2 regions of the Enterobacter cloacae complex sp. R_G8 genome follow, and region 1 is predicted to be linked to the other one. Evidence: predicted binding sites of a transcription regulator. Region 1 holds the regulator's gene; the other holds the start of a gene.
The links. The regulator PurR, encoded in region 1, represses purine synthesis genes. The targets are predictions, from matches to a motif close to CANGCAAACGTTTGCNTG.
Positions count from the first base shown of each region.

Region 2: a site for PurR is predicted at 2,629-2,646, ahead of cvpA (colicin V production protein). Genes of this name have one in related genera too.

Region 1 is NZ_CP102246.1:3,062,757-3,068,308, reverse strand. It holds gene punC (purine nucleoside transporter PunC) at 289-1,488, opposite strand; gene punR (DNA-binding transcriptional activator PunR) at 1,604-2,515, shown strand; gene purR (HTH-type transcriptional repressor PurR) at 2,533-3,558, opposite strand; gene NQ842_RS14490 (YnhF family membrane protein) at 3,856-3,945, shown strand; gene NQ842_RS14485 (MFS transporter) at 4,109-5,275, shown strand; gene sodB (superoxide dismutase [Fe]) at 5,311-5,552, opposite strand, start outside.
Region 2 is NZ_CP102246.1:1,631,929-1,637,480, reverse strand. It holds gene NQ842_RS07830 (UbiX family flavin prenyltransferase) at 1-440, opposite strand, end outside; gene purF (amidophosphoribosyltransferase) at 531-2,048, opposite strand; gene cvpA (colicin V production protein) at 2,085-2,573, opposite strand; gene dedD (cell division protein DedD) at 2,827-3,522, opposite strand; gene folC (bifunctional tetrahydrofolate synthase/dihydrofolate synthase) at 3,512-4,780, opposite strand; gene accD (acetyl-CoA carboxylase, carboxyltransferase subunit beta) at 4,851-5,552, opposite strand, start outside.

The DNA.
Region 1 (5,552 bases):
TCACCTTACTGTGATCAGAACCTTCAAACAGCGTAGACGCTTTTTATGGTTTGTGAGAAATCTCACGGTAAATACCGCGAGGCTAGTATCCGACGTAGAACAGAGGAAGGGAGATATCCCTTGCCGAAATGCCTTCCATGGTAAAACGGGAGCACTCCGGCTCCCGTTAACACTTAATATTTATCGTATTTAATCGAACCAAATTTAGTATAGGCCTCAAAATTTGGTGATTCAATAGAAAATTCTTAGCAACCTAATCACTGAAATGTCACATATTTTCCGCAGTGACTACGCATGCGACGTTTCCGGCTGCGTGGGGCTATCAAGCTCACGTTGTGCGGCTGATTGCACGCGATATCCCATCACGGCCAGCACAACAGTCGCCAGCATCACGCTGGTGGTGGTCAACAGCGGCGTGGCAATCAGCGCTGAAACCACCAGGCTTGCCAGGAAGCACAGACCCAGCTGCAGGGTATTTTGCAGGGCAGCGGCACGACCTGTCGCCTGCGGGAAAGGACGTAACGCCTGTGCCACCACGATAGGGTAAATGGCGCCGTTAGCCACTGCCATCACGCAGAACGGAATCAATATCTCTACCAGGCCGACGCCCGGAATAAAACCGACAGCCCAGGTGGCGATCACACTCAGAGCAAAGAGCACCAGCAGCCATGGCAGCATCTGCTGGCCTTCCCATTTCTGCAGTGCCGCACGGCAGCCGTATCCGCCCAGCAGGAAGGCGATGGTCTGCGGGACATAGCTCAGGCCAATGGCGGCCGGGCTGTATCCCATATCGTGCAGAATAAACGGCGAGCCAGTGAGCCAGGCGAAGAAGCTCGCCGAGCAGGCGGCATAGACCAGGACATTACCACGATACGCTTTGGCGCTCAGCAGGGAGAGGAACGTGATCGGTTTGGCGTCGGCATGCGCCTCTTTTTTATGCGCGGGCTTGAGGGCAAACGCCGGCAGCATCAGTACCAGCGTGATGGCAAACAGCGTGGCGAAGATAGCCTGCCACTCGAAATGCACCAGGATCCAGCTGCCCAGCAGGGGAGCGAGGGCAGGTGAAAGCCCTACCAGGGGCATAATGGTGGCGAAAATGCGGTTGGTGCGGTTGGCCGGGTAGTAGTCGGTAACAAGGGCCTGCCAGGTCACCGCTGCCGCACAGACGCCGACGGCTTGCACAAAGCGCAGCACCAGCAGCCAGGTCGCATCGCGTACCCATAACATTCCCAGACAGCCGACGGCAAAAATGCCCAGGCCCAGTAACAGCACCGGTTTACGCCCAAAGCGATCGGAGAGCGGGCCCCAGAGCAACTGTGCAATGGCAAAGCCCGCGAGGAACAAACTCAGGCTGGCGCTGATGGCCGCAGCAGGGGTTTGTAAATCTGCCTGCATCGCCGCAAACGCGGGCAGGTACATATCGGTGGCCAAAAAGCCCAGCACGCTCAAACCGCCGAGCCAGACTAAAAATCCATTCCTGGGTTGCATTGTTTTATTCTCCTTGAGGAGGCAGGTAGACACTGGCGCAGAGTGTAGGGAGTGCAAAGCGGGTTGTGAAACGCTAATATTTGGCTAGTGCATTCAAATTTTTTGCAGGCAGAAAATGTGGTCAGATTATTCTCTTGAAGTTGTCGATGCTGTCGCACGAAACGGCAGTTTCAGCGGTGCCGCACAGGAGCTACACCGCGTTCCCTCCGCGATAAGCTACACGGTACGTCAGCTCGAAGAGTGGCTGGCTGTGCCGCTGTTTGAACGACGTCATCGCGATGTGGAATTAACGCCGGCAGGGGCGTGGTTTTTGAAAGAAGGGCGTTCTGTTATCAAAAAAATGCAGATCACCCGTGAACAGTGTCAGCAGATCGCCAACGGCTGGCGCGGGCATCTCTCCATTGCCGTGGATAACATCGTCAAACCCGAGCGCACCCGGCAGATGATTGTGGATTTCTATCGTCATTTTTCAGACGTTGAACTTCGCGTCTCGCAGGAGGTGTTCAACGGCGTCTGGGACGCGCTGGCGGACGGCAGGGCAGAGATGGCGATTGGGGCGACCCAGGCGATCCCCGTCGGGGGACGCTATGCGTTTCGTGATATGGGCATGTTGAGCTGGAAATGTGTGGTGGCAAGCGATCATCCCCTGGCTGCCATGGAGGGGCCGCTGAGTGACGACACGCTGCGCAACTGGCCGTCGCTGGTGCTGGAAGATACCTCGCGCTCGTTGCCAAAACGTATTACCTGGCTTCTGGATAATCAGCGGCGGGTGGTGGCGCCGGACTGGGAGTCCTCCGCGACCTGCCTCAGTGCCGGGCTGTGTGTCGCGATGGTGCCCGTGCATTTCGCTAAGCCGAGAATCGATACCGGTGAATGGGTCGAACTGACGCTGGAGAATCCGTTCCCGGATGCAGCCTGCTGCCTGACGTGGCAACAAAATGACGTGTCGCCCGCCATGGCGTGGTTACTGGATTACCTGGGAGACAGCGAAACGCTTAACCGGGAATGGTTACGGGAGCCAGCGTAACTGGCTCCGTACAGTGATTAACGACGGTAGTCGCGGAACGGACCATCCGCAACGGAACGGCGTTCGATAAGACGCGGGTGGACTTCAATCGACTGCGACTCTTCACGTTTGTTGACGATCCTGTCCATCAGCATATTGAAGGCCGTTTCACCCAGGGAGTCTTTCGGCTGGTGAATGGTGGTCAGCGCTGGGGTAAAGAAGCGCGCGTTGCGCACGTTGTCATAGCCGATCACGGAAATATCCTGCGGCACGCGCAGGCCCAGCTCATCGGCCGCACACAGGGCCCCCATCGCCATGATATCCCCGCCGCAGAACACCGCCGTTGGACGATGCGGCTGGGAAACGATCTGCTGCATGGCGCGGTAGCCCGATTCCGGCTCAAAGTCGCCCTGCACGATCCAGTTTTCCGGCACGGTGATCAGCGCTTCTTCCATCGCCTTCATAAATCCGGCCAGACGGCCAGCACCGGTGTTGCGCTCAAGCGGCCCCGGGATCACGCCAATTTCACGGTGACCGCGTTCAATCAGATAGCGGCCCGCCATATAACCGCCTTCAAAGGCGTTATCGATGACGGAGTCGGTAAAGTCGGCGCGCGCTTCGCCCCAGTCCATCACCACCATTGGGATATGACGATACTCTTCCAGCATGGAAAGCACGGACTCCGGATACTCGGAGCACATCACCAGCAGGCCATCCACGCGTTTTTGCGCCATCATCGACAGATAGGCGCGCTGTTTTTCAATGTTGTTCCACGCGTTGCCGAGGATCAGGGTATAGCCTTTCTGGAAGCAGTTTTTCTCAACCGCTTCGATGATTTCGGCAAAATAGGCCGCTTCACTGCTGGTCGCCAGCAAACCAATAGATTTGGTGTGATTAACTTTAAGACTGCGCGCAACGGCACTCGGCGAGTAGTGCAGCTCTTTGATTGCCGCCCAGACGGCGTTGCGCGTCTCTTCCGCCACGAAGCGGGTTTTGTTAATTACATGTGATACGGTTGTAGTGGAAACGTTTGCGCGTTTTGCTACGTCTTTAATTGTTGCCATTAAATGTCACTCCAGACCATATCCTAAACTCCTGAAAACCTTGAAGGTAAACGTTTGCCTTCTCTCACCCTTATCACGCAATCTTGAATTGCGGCACGCCAGGAAAACGACACGGGACGTCAGGAGGGGGTCAATGGCCGGTACGCTAATAAATTTAGCGTGGAATTTTGTCCTATCTTGATGAAAAGGGGAAGAGCTAAAGTGGTTATCCGTTTAAATCCGGGAAGATTTTTGACGTAAATTGTGTAAAAATGAGCAAGCTCACTTTTCGTGGGGGGATTAAAAGGAGAAAAATTGATGAGTTCCGATCTGAAGTTTTCGCTGTTCACCACCATTATTGTGCTGGCGCTGATTGTTGCCGCGGGTCTGACGGCTGCACTGCACTGATTTACGCGGAGGGGGCGTTCGCTCTCTCCCGCTTCCCCTGATTGTTACATCTCCGGCAAAAATCTTTTGCCAATTTGTTAACTTCTCATTTTTTGTGATTAATGTCATGCTTTCGCCTTCTTTGTTCTGTGTCACGACCTGACACGGCATCCGGAGTTGACGCATGAAAATCAATTTTCCCCTGCTGGCCCTGGCGATTGGCGCTTTTGGGATTGGCACTACTGAATTCTCCCCTATGGGGCTCTTACCGGTTATCGCCCGCGGTGTGGACGTCTCTATCCCTGCAGCCGGGATGTTAATCAGCGCCTATGCCATTGGCGTAATGGTTGGTGCTCCGCTGATGACGCTGTTGCTTTCCCACCGCGCTCGCCGTAACGCGCTGATTTTCCTGATGGCTATCTTTACCCTCGGCAATGTGCTCTCCGCCATTTCGCCGGATTACACCACACTGATGCTGTCCCGCATTCTGACCAGCCTTAACCACGGTGCCTTCTTTGGGCTGGGGTCGGTGGTTGCCGCAAGCGTGGTGCCCAAACACAAGCAGGCGAGTGCCGTGGCAACCATGTTTATGGGCCTGACCATCGCCAACATTGGCGGTGTTCCTGCGGCGACCTGGCTGGGAGAGGTCATTGGCTGGCGTATGTCGTTCCTGGCAACCGCCGTACTGGGCGTTGTCGCGATGGTGGCGTTGTTCTTCTCCCTGCCGAAAGGCAGCGCTGGTGAGCGGCCTGAGGTACGTAAAGAGCTGTCGGTACTGATGCGCCCGCAGGTGCTCTCGGCGCTGCTTACTACCGTGCTGGGTGCCGGGGCGATGTTTACCCTTTACACCTATATTTCGCCGGTGCTGCATGACATCACTCACGCGACGCCGATCTTTATCACCGCGATGCTGGTGCTGATTGGCGTGGGCTTCTCGATTGGTAACTATCTGGGCGGGAAATTTGCTGACCGCTCCGTGAGCGGAACGCTGAAGGGTTTTCTGACCCTGCTGATTGTCATCATGGTTGCCATCCCGTGGCTGGCGCGTAATGAAGTTGGCGCGGCCATTGCGATGGTCGTCTGGGGGGCGGCCACCTTTGCCGTGGTTCCGCCGCTGCAGATGCGCGTAATGCGCGTCGCGCATGAGGCGCCGGGCCTCTCCTCGTCAGTGAATATTGGTGCGTTCAATCTGGGCAATGCGCTCGGTGCCGCAGCGGGTGGTGCTGTGATTTCGGGTGGTCTGGGATACAGCTTTGTGCCGGTGATGGGGGCCATTATTGCCGCGCTTGGCCTGCTGCTAGTGATGATGTCGGGTCGTAAACAGCCTGAAGCGGCCTGTGCTGCCGAATAAAAAAACGCAGAAGGGGAAACCCTTCTGCGTCTCTCTTACGCGGCGAAGTTCTTCGCCACAAAGTCCCAGTTAACCAGTGCCCAGAAGTGCTCCAGGTAGTTAGGACGCGCGTTACGGTAATCAATGTAGTACGCGTGTTCCCAGACATCCACGGTCATCAGCGGAGTCGCGCTGGTGGTCAGTGGTGTACCCGCGTTAGACGTGGAGACGATAGCCAGTTTGCCATCGGCCTCTTTTACCAGCCATGTCCAGCCAGAACCGAAGTTTTTGATTGCGG
Region 2 (5,552 bases), 1.4 Mb from region 1:
GGCATGATCACCGCGCCCAGTTCAGCGGCCTGCGTCATTAAACGCAGATGCCCCAGATGCAGCGGCGTTTCCCGCACGCAAAGCACCAGAGGGCGACGCTCCTTCAGCACCACGTCCGCCGCACGCGTCACCAGCGTGTCGGTATAGCTGTTAACGATGCCGGAGAGGGTTTTAATTGAACAGGGCAATATAACCATGCCAGCCGTTTTAAACGAGCCGGAGGAGATGCTGGCGGCGATATCGCGGGCATCGTGTACAACGTTTGCCAGCGCCTGCACATCGCGCAGAGAGAGATCGGTTTCAAGGGAGAGAGTCTGACGCGCCGCCTGGCTCATCACCAGATGGGTTTCTACTTCTGGTACGTCACGCAGTACCTGTAACAAACGCACGCCGTAGATTGCGCCACTGGCACCGCTGAGCCCAACAATGAGTCGTTTCATGATTTTTGCCCTTACTGATTTCAGGGCAGACTGTGCAGGATTTTGCGGGGAGTTGCAAGTGAGGGCGAAGGCCCTCACTTGCCTGCACAATCAACCTTCGTTGTGCATCTCTAAGCTTTCGAGATCGTTTTGCAGCTGGACGGCTTTGGCATCGTCGTTGCGCAGCGAATCAAGATAGTCGAGGTACTGCTGGTCCACGTCTTTAGTGACGTATACCCCGTTGAACACGGAACATTCAAACTGCTGAATATCCGGATTCTCGGCACGCACCGCGTCGATAAGATCGTTCAGATCCTGGAAAATCAGGCCATCGGCACCGATGATTTGGCGAATCTCGTCCACTTCACGGCCGTGTGCAATCAGCTCGTTCGCGGTAGGCATATCAATGCCATACACGTTCGGGAAGCGAATTTCTGGCGCCGCAGAGGCCAGATACACTTTCTTCGCACCGGCTTCACGCGCCATCTCGATAATCTGCTCCGAGGTGGTGCCACGCACAATAGAGTCATCCACCAGCAGCACGTTCTTGTCGCGGAACTCAGCGCGGTTAGCGTTCAGTTTACGACGCACGGATTTACGGCGCAGCTGCTGACCCGGCATGATAAAGGTACGGCCAACGTAGCGGTTCTTCACGAACCCCTGACGGTATGGCTTATCCAGTATGCGGGCGATTTCCAGGGCGATATCGCAGGAGGTTTCCGGGATAGGAATGACCACGTCGATGTCCAGATCGTCCCACTCGCGGGCAATCTTCTCACCCAGCTTGGTTCCCATGTTCACGCGGGCGCTGTAGACGGAGATCTTATCGATAAACGAGTCCGGACGGGCGAAATAGACGTATTCAAACAGGCACGGGTTGCTGACCGGGTTATCTGCACACTGACGGGTAAACAGCTGGCCCTTCTCAGTGATGTAGACCGCTTCGCCAGGGGCTACGTCACGCAGGAATTCGAAGCCCAGGGTGTCCAGCGCCACGCTTTCAGAGGCAACCATATATTCGGTACGGCCATCACCCAGGTCACGCTTACCGAGCACCAGCGGACGGATACCGTTTGGATCGCGGAAGGCGACCATGCCGTGACCGATAATCATCGCCACGCAGGCGTAGGCACCGCGGATCTGGCGGTTTGTCGCAGCAACGGCGGCAAAGATATTGTCCGCTTCCAGCGGATAATGGCGGAAGTTATCCAGCTCGCTGGCAAACACATTGAGCAGGATTTCTGAATCAGAAGTGGTGTTAATGTGGCGACGTTTCTCTTCAAACAGCTTTTTACGCAGCTCATGGGCGTTGGTCAGGTTGCCGTTGTGAGCAAGCGTGATGCCATACGGTGAGTTAACGTAAAAAGGCTGTGCCTCAGAGGCGCTGGAACTGCCAGCAGTAGGATAACGAACGTGACCGATCCCCATATTACCTTGCAGACGCTGCATATGGCGGGCTTCAAACACATCGTTTACCAGGCCATTCGCCTTGCGTAAACGGAAGCAGTTGTTTGCATCAATGGTGATGATACCCGCAGCATCCTGCCCACGGTGCTGAAGCACCGTTAACGCGTCATAAATCGACTGGTTTACCGGCATGAAACCGGCGATACCGACAATACCGCACATTCGTCTTTTCCTCGTTAAGCCACATCTCAGAGCGGGTTACGCTCTGGGCAAGAAACTCGACGAGCTTTGCAGATAGTCAAAGAACCACCTGATGATGAAGCTGAACTCCGGAATGAGCTGCGATTTCTGCCAGTCTTCACTTTTGGAGAACCCGGTGAAGGTATCCAGGAAGAACAGTATCGCGGCCACAATCAGCACGCCTCGTAATGCCCCGAAACAGATCCCGAGCACCCTGTCCGTTCCTGACAGACCGGTTTTCTCGACCAGCTGACCTATCACGTAATTCACGATAGCGCCGACAATCAGCGTCGCGATAAACAGCACCGCGATGGCGATTCCATTTCGGACCAGTTCATCTTCAAAGCCCGTGAACCAGACAGACAGGTAAGTGTAGTAATGACTGGCAACAAAGAAAGCACAACCCCAAGTCACCAGCGATAACGCTTCACGAACAAAGCCACGGATCAGGCTAACCAGACAGGAAAAACCAATCACCGCAATGATGGCGTAATCAATCCAGACCATATGTGTCCCACGATTTAACGCCCTGTCATCCAGTTCGGGGCGAATTCTAACAGAAAAAGAAAACGTTTGCGTAGGGATTTCCTTCCCGCGCGTAAATAAAAAAGGCGCTGAAAAAATGTTCAACGCCCCCTCCGTTTGACGTCTCTGTGGACGCCTGCCATTCCCCCTCACCCCAGTCCTCTCCCTCAAGGGAGAGAGAGCAAACCGTCCCTTCGCCCCTCTGGGGAGAGGGTGAGTGTGAGGTGAAGCCTTATCAGTTGGCGCTGTAGTTCATCACCACACCGCTCAGGCCAGAGATCTGCTTCAGCTCACCGAGCGAGCCTTTGAGCTTATCCTTAGACGCTTCTGGCCCCACAAGGATACGGGTGATTTTACCCTGCACTGGCGTGGAAGGTGAAGTGTACACGCGATAACCCGCACTGCGCAGTTTACCCACGACCTCATTGACCTTATCGGCATTTTTCAGCGCACCCAGTTGCACGACGTAGGCTTTCCCCGTCGGCGCGGCCTCTTGCTGAGCCGGTTTTGCCGCAGGCGGCGTCTCTGAAGCTGCGGCCAGCTGTTCTGCTGTTTTATCCCGCTGTGGTTTCGGCTGTGTTTTTTCCACCGGCTTCGGTTTTTCAACCGGTTTCGGCTGCTCTACCGGCACCGGATCGATTTCGATGTTGTTATTCGCCGCCAGACGAGACGGATCGAGGGACGGTGCGGCCGCATCCCCGGCACGCACCTCTTCAGCCGCCCCTTCCGGCGGCTGAGCAGGCAGCGCCTGGGTTGCCGCAGGCAGCATATCCGGTTCGTCGCGATCGCCCGGCTTCGGCACCAGCGGAATGGCTGCAAATTCATCCTGGTAATGCTTTTTCTGCCCGTCGAGCAGACCCGGGAGGATAATCACCCCGAGCGCGACCAGCACAATGGTTCCTGTTAAACGGTTCTGAAACTTACTCGCCACCGGTTCTCCCCGCGTCCATCACTTCCATGACATGTGCCACCGTGTGGAACGAACCACACACCAGCACGGTATCTTCTGGTTTAGCATCCGCCATCGCGGCTTGCCAGGCCTCAGCCACGCTATTGTAGATTGCGCCTTTGCCGAGATGTTCCAGCAACTGCTCAGCCGTCGCGCCGCGCGGCCCCTCCAGAGGAGCACAATACCAGCTATCGACAACACTCTCCATGCAGGCCAGCGTACCGCCGATATCTTTATCATGAAGCATACCGATAACCGCCAGCACGCGCCCGGTTTTTGGTAACGATTTGAGACGCGCGGCGAGATACGCCGCAGCATGCGGGTTATGTGCGACATCCAGAATCAGCCGCGGAGCGTCGCTGACAATCTGAAAACGCCCGGGCAGGATCGCATTCTGGATACCGTCGCGGATTGCCTGTTCGCTCACCGCCAGTCCGCTTGCGCGCAGTGCCGCCAGGGCGGTTGCCGCGTTAGGCTGTGGTACCTGCGGCAGCGGCAGGTTGTCCAGCGCACCCTGTGCATCGCTGAAACGCCAGCCGTTGTCCCGGACCTCATACTGCCAGTCAACATCACGTCGCAGCAGGTGAGCGCCCTTCTCTTTTGCCACATCGGCAATGGTGTGCGGCATATCCGGCTCGCCGACCACAGCAGGCTTATTCGTGCGGAAAATACCGGCCTTCTCACGGCCGATACTTTCGCGATCGGGGCCAAGCCAGTCGGTATGATCCAGCGCGATGCTGGTGACCACCGCAACATCGGCATCCACCATATTGGTGGCATCAAGACGCCCGCCGAGACCCACTTCCAGAATCACCACATCCAGCTGCGCCTGCTTAAACAGCCACAGCGCCGACAGAGTTCCGTATTCGAAATAGGTTAATGAAATTTCACCGCGCGCTGCTTCAATTTCCGCGAACGACGCCGTATGCGCAGACTCTGGCAGTTCGCGGTTTTGCACGCGAACCCGCTCGGTATAGCGCACCAGGTGCGGAGAGCTGTAAACGCCAACCTTGTAACCGGCTGCCATCAGGATAGCTTCCAGCGTTCGGCAGGTGGTGCCTTTACCGTTGGTTCCGGCGACGGTAAAAACAAACGGCGCCGGTTTCAGCACATCGAGACGCGCAGCGACCTGGCTTACGCGTTCAAGCCCCATATCGATGGTTTTACTGTGCAGGTTTTCCAGATAAGAAAGCCACGTGGCCAGGGGCGACGTGGCTTGGGGAATGCTTTTATTTTCCATGATGCCCGGTTGTCATTAACAGTTTACAAAGCAAAAGGGCAGCGCCAACCGGCCCTGCCCTTTTCAGTTATCAGGCCTCGGGTTCCTGATCCGGTACCACCACGCCTTCGCGCGGCTCATCCGGGTTCGGCGCTGGCAGATTCATCAGCTTCGCCAGGATGCTCGCCAGTTTCAGGCGCATTTCCGGGCGGCGGACAATCATGTCAATCGCGCCTTTCTCGATGAGGAACTCACTGCGCTGGAAGCCCGGCGGCAGTTTTTCACGTACGGTTTGCTCTATAACGCGAGGGCCGGCAAAGCCGATCAGCGCTTTTGGCTCAGCAATGTTCAGATCGCCCAGCATCGCAAAGCTTGCGGAGACGCCACCCATGGTTGGGTCGGTCAGTACAGAGATGTACGGCAGACCGCGTTCCTGCATTTTCGCCAGCGCAGCAGAGGTTTTCGCCATCTGCATCAATGACATCAGCGCTTCCTGCATACGCGCACCGCCAGAGGCAGAGAAGCAGATCAGCGGACAGTTGTCTTCCAGCGCTTGCTCAACAGCACGCACAAAGCGCGCACCCACCACGGAGCCCATTGAGCCACCCATGAAGGAGAACTCAAACGCGGCGGCCACCACTGGCATCTCGTGCAGGGTGCCTTTCATCACGACCAGTGCGTCTTTCTCGCCGGTCTCTTTCTGTGCAGAGGCCATACGGTCTTTGTATTTTTTGGAATCACGGAACTTGAGCACATCTTTTGGCTCAAGTTCGCTACCCAGTTCTACCAGAGA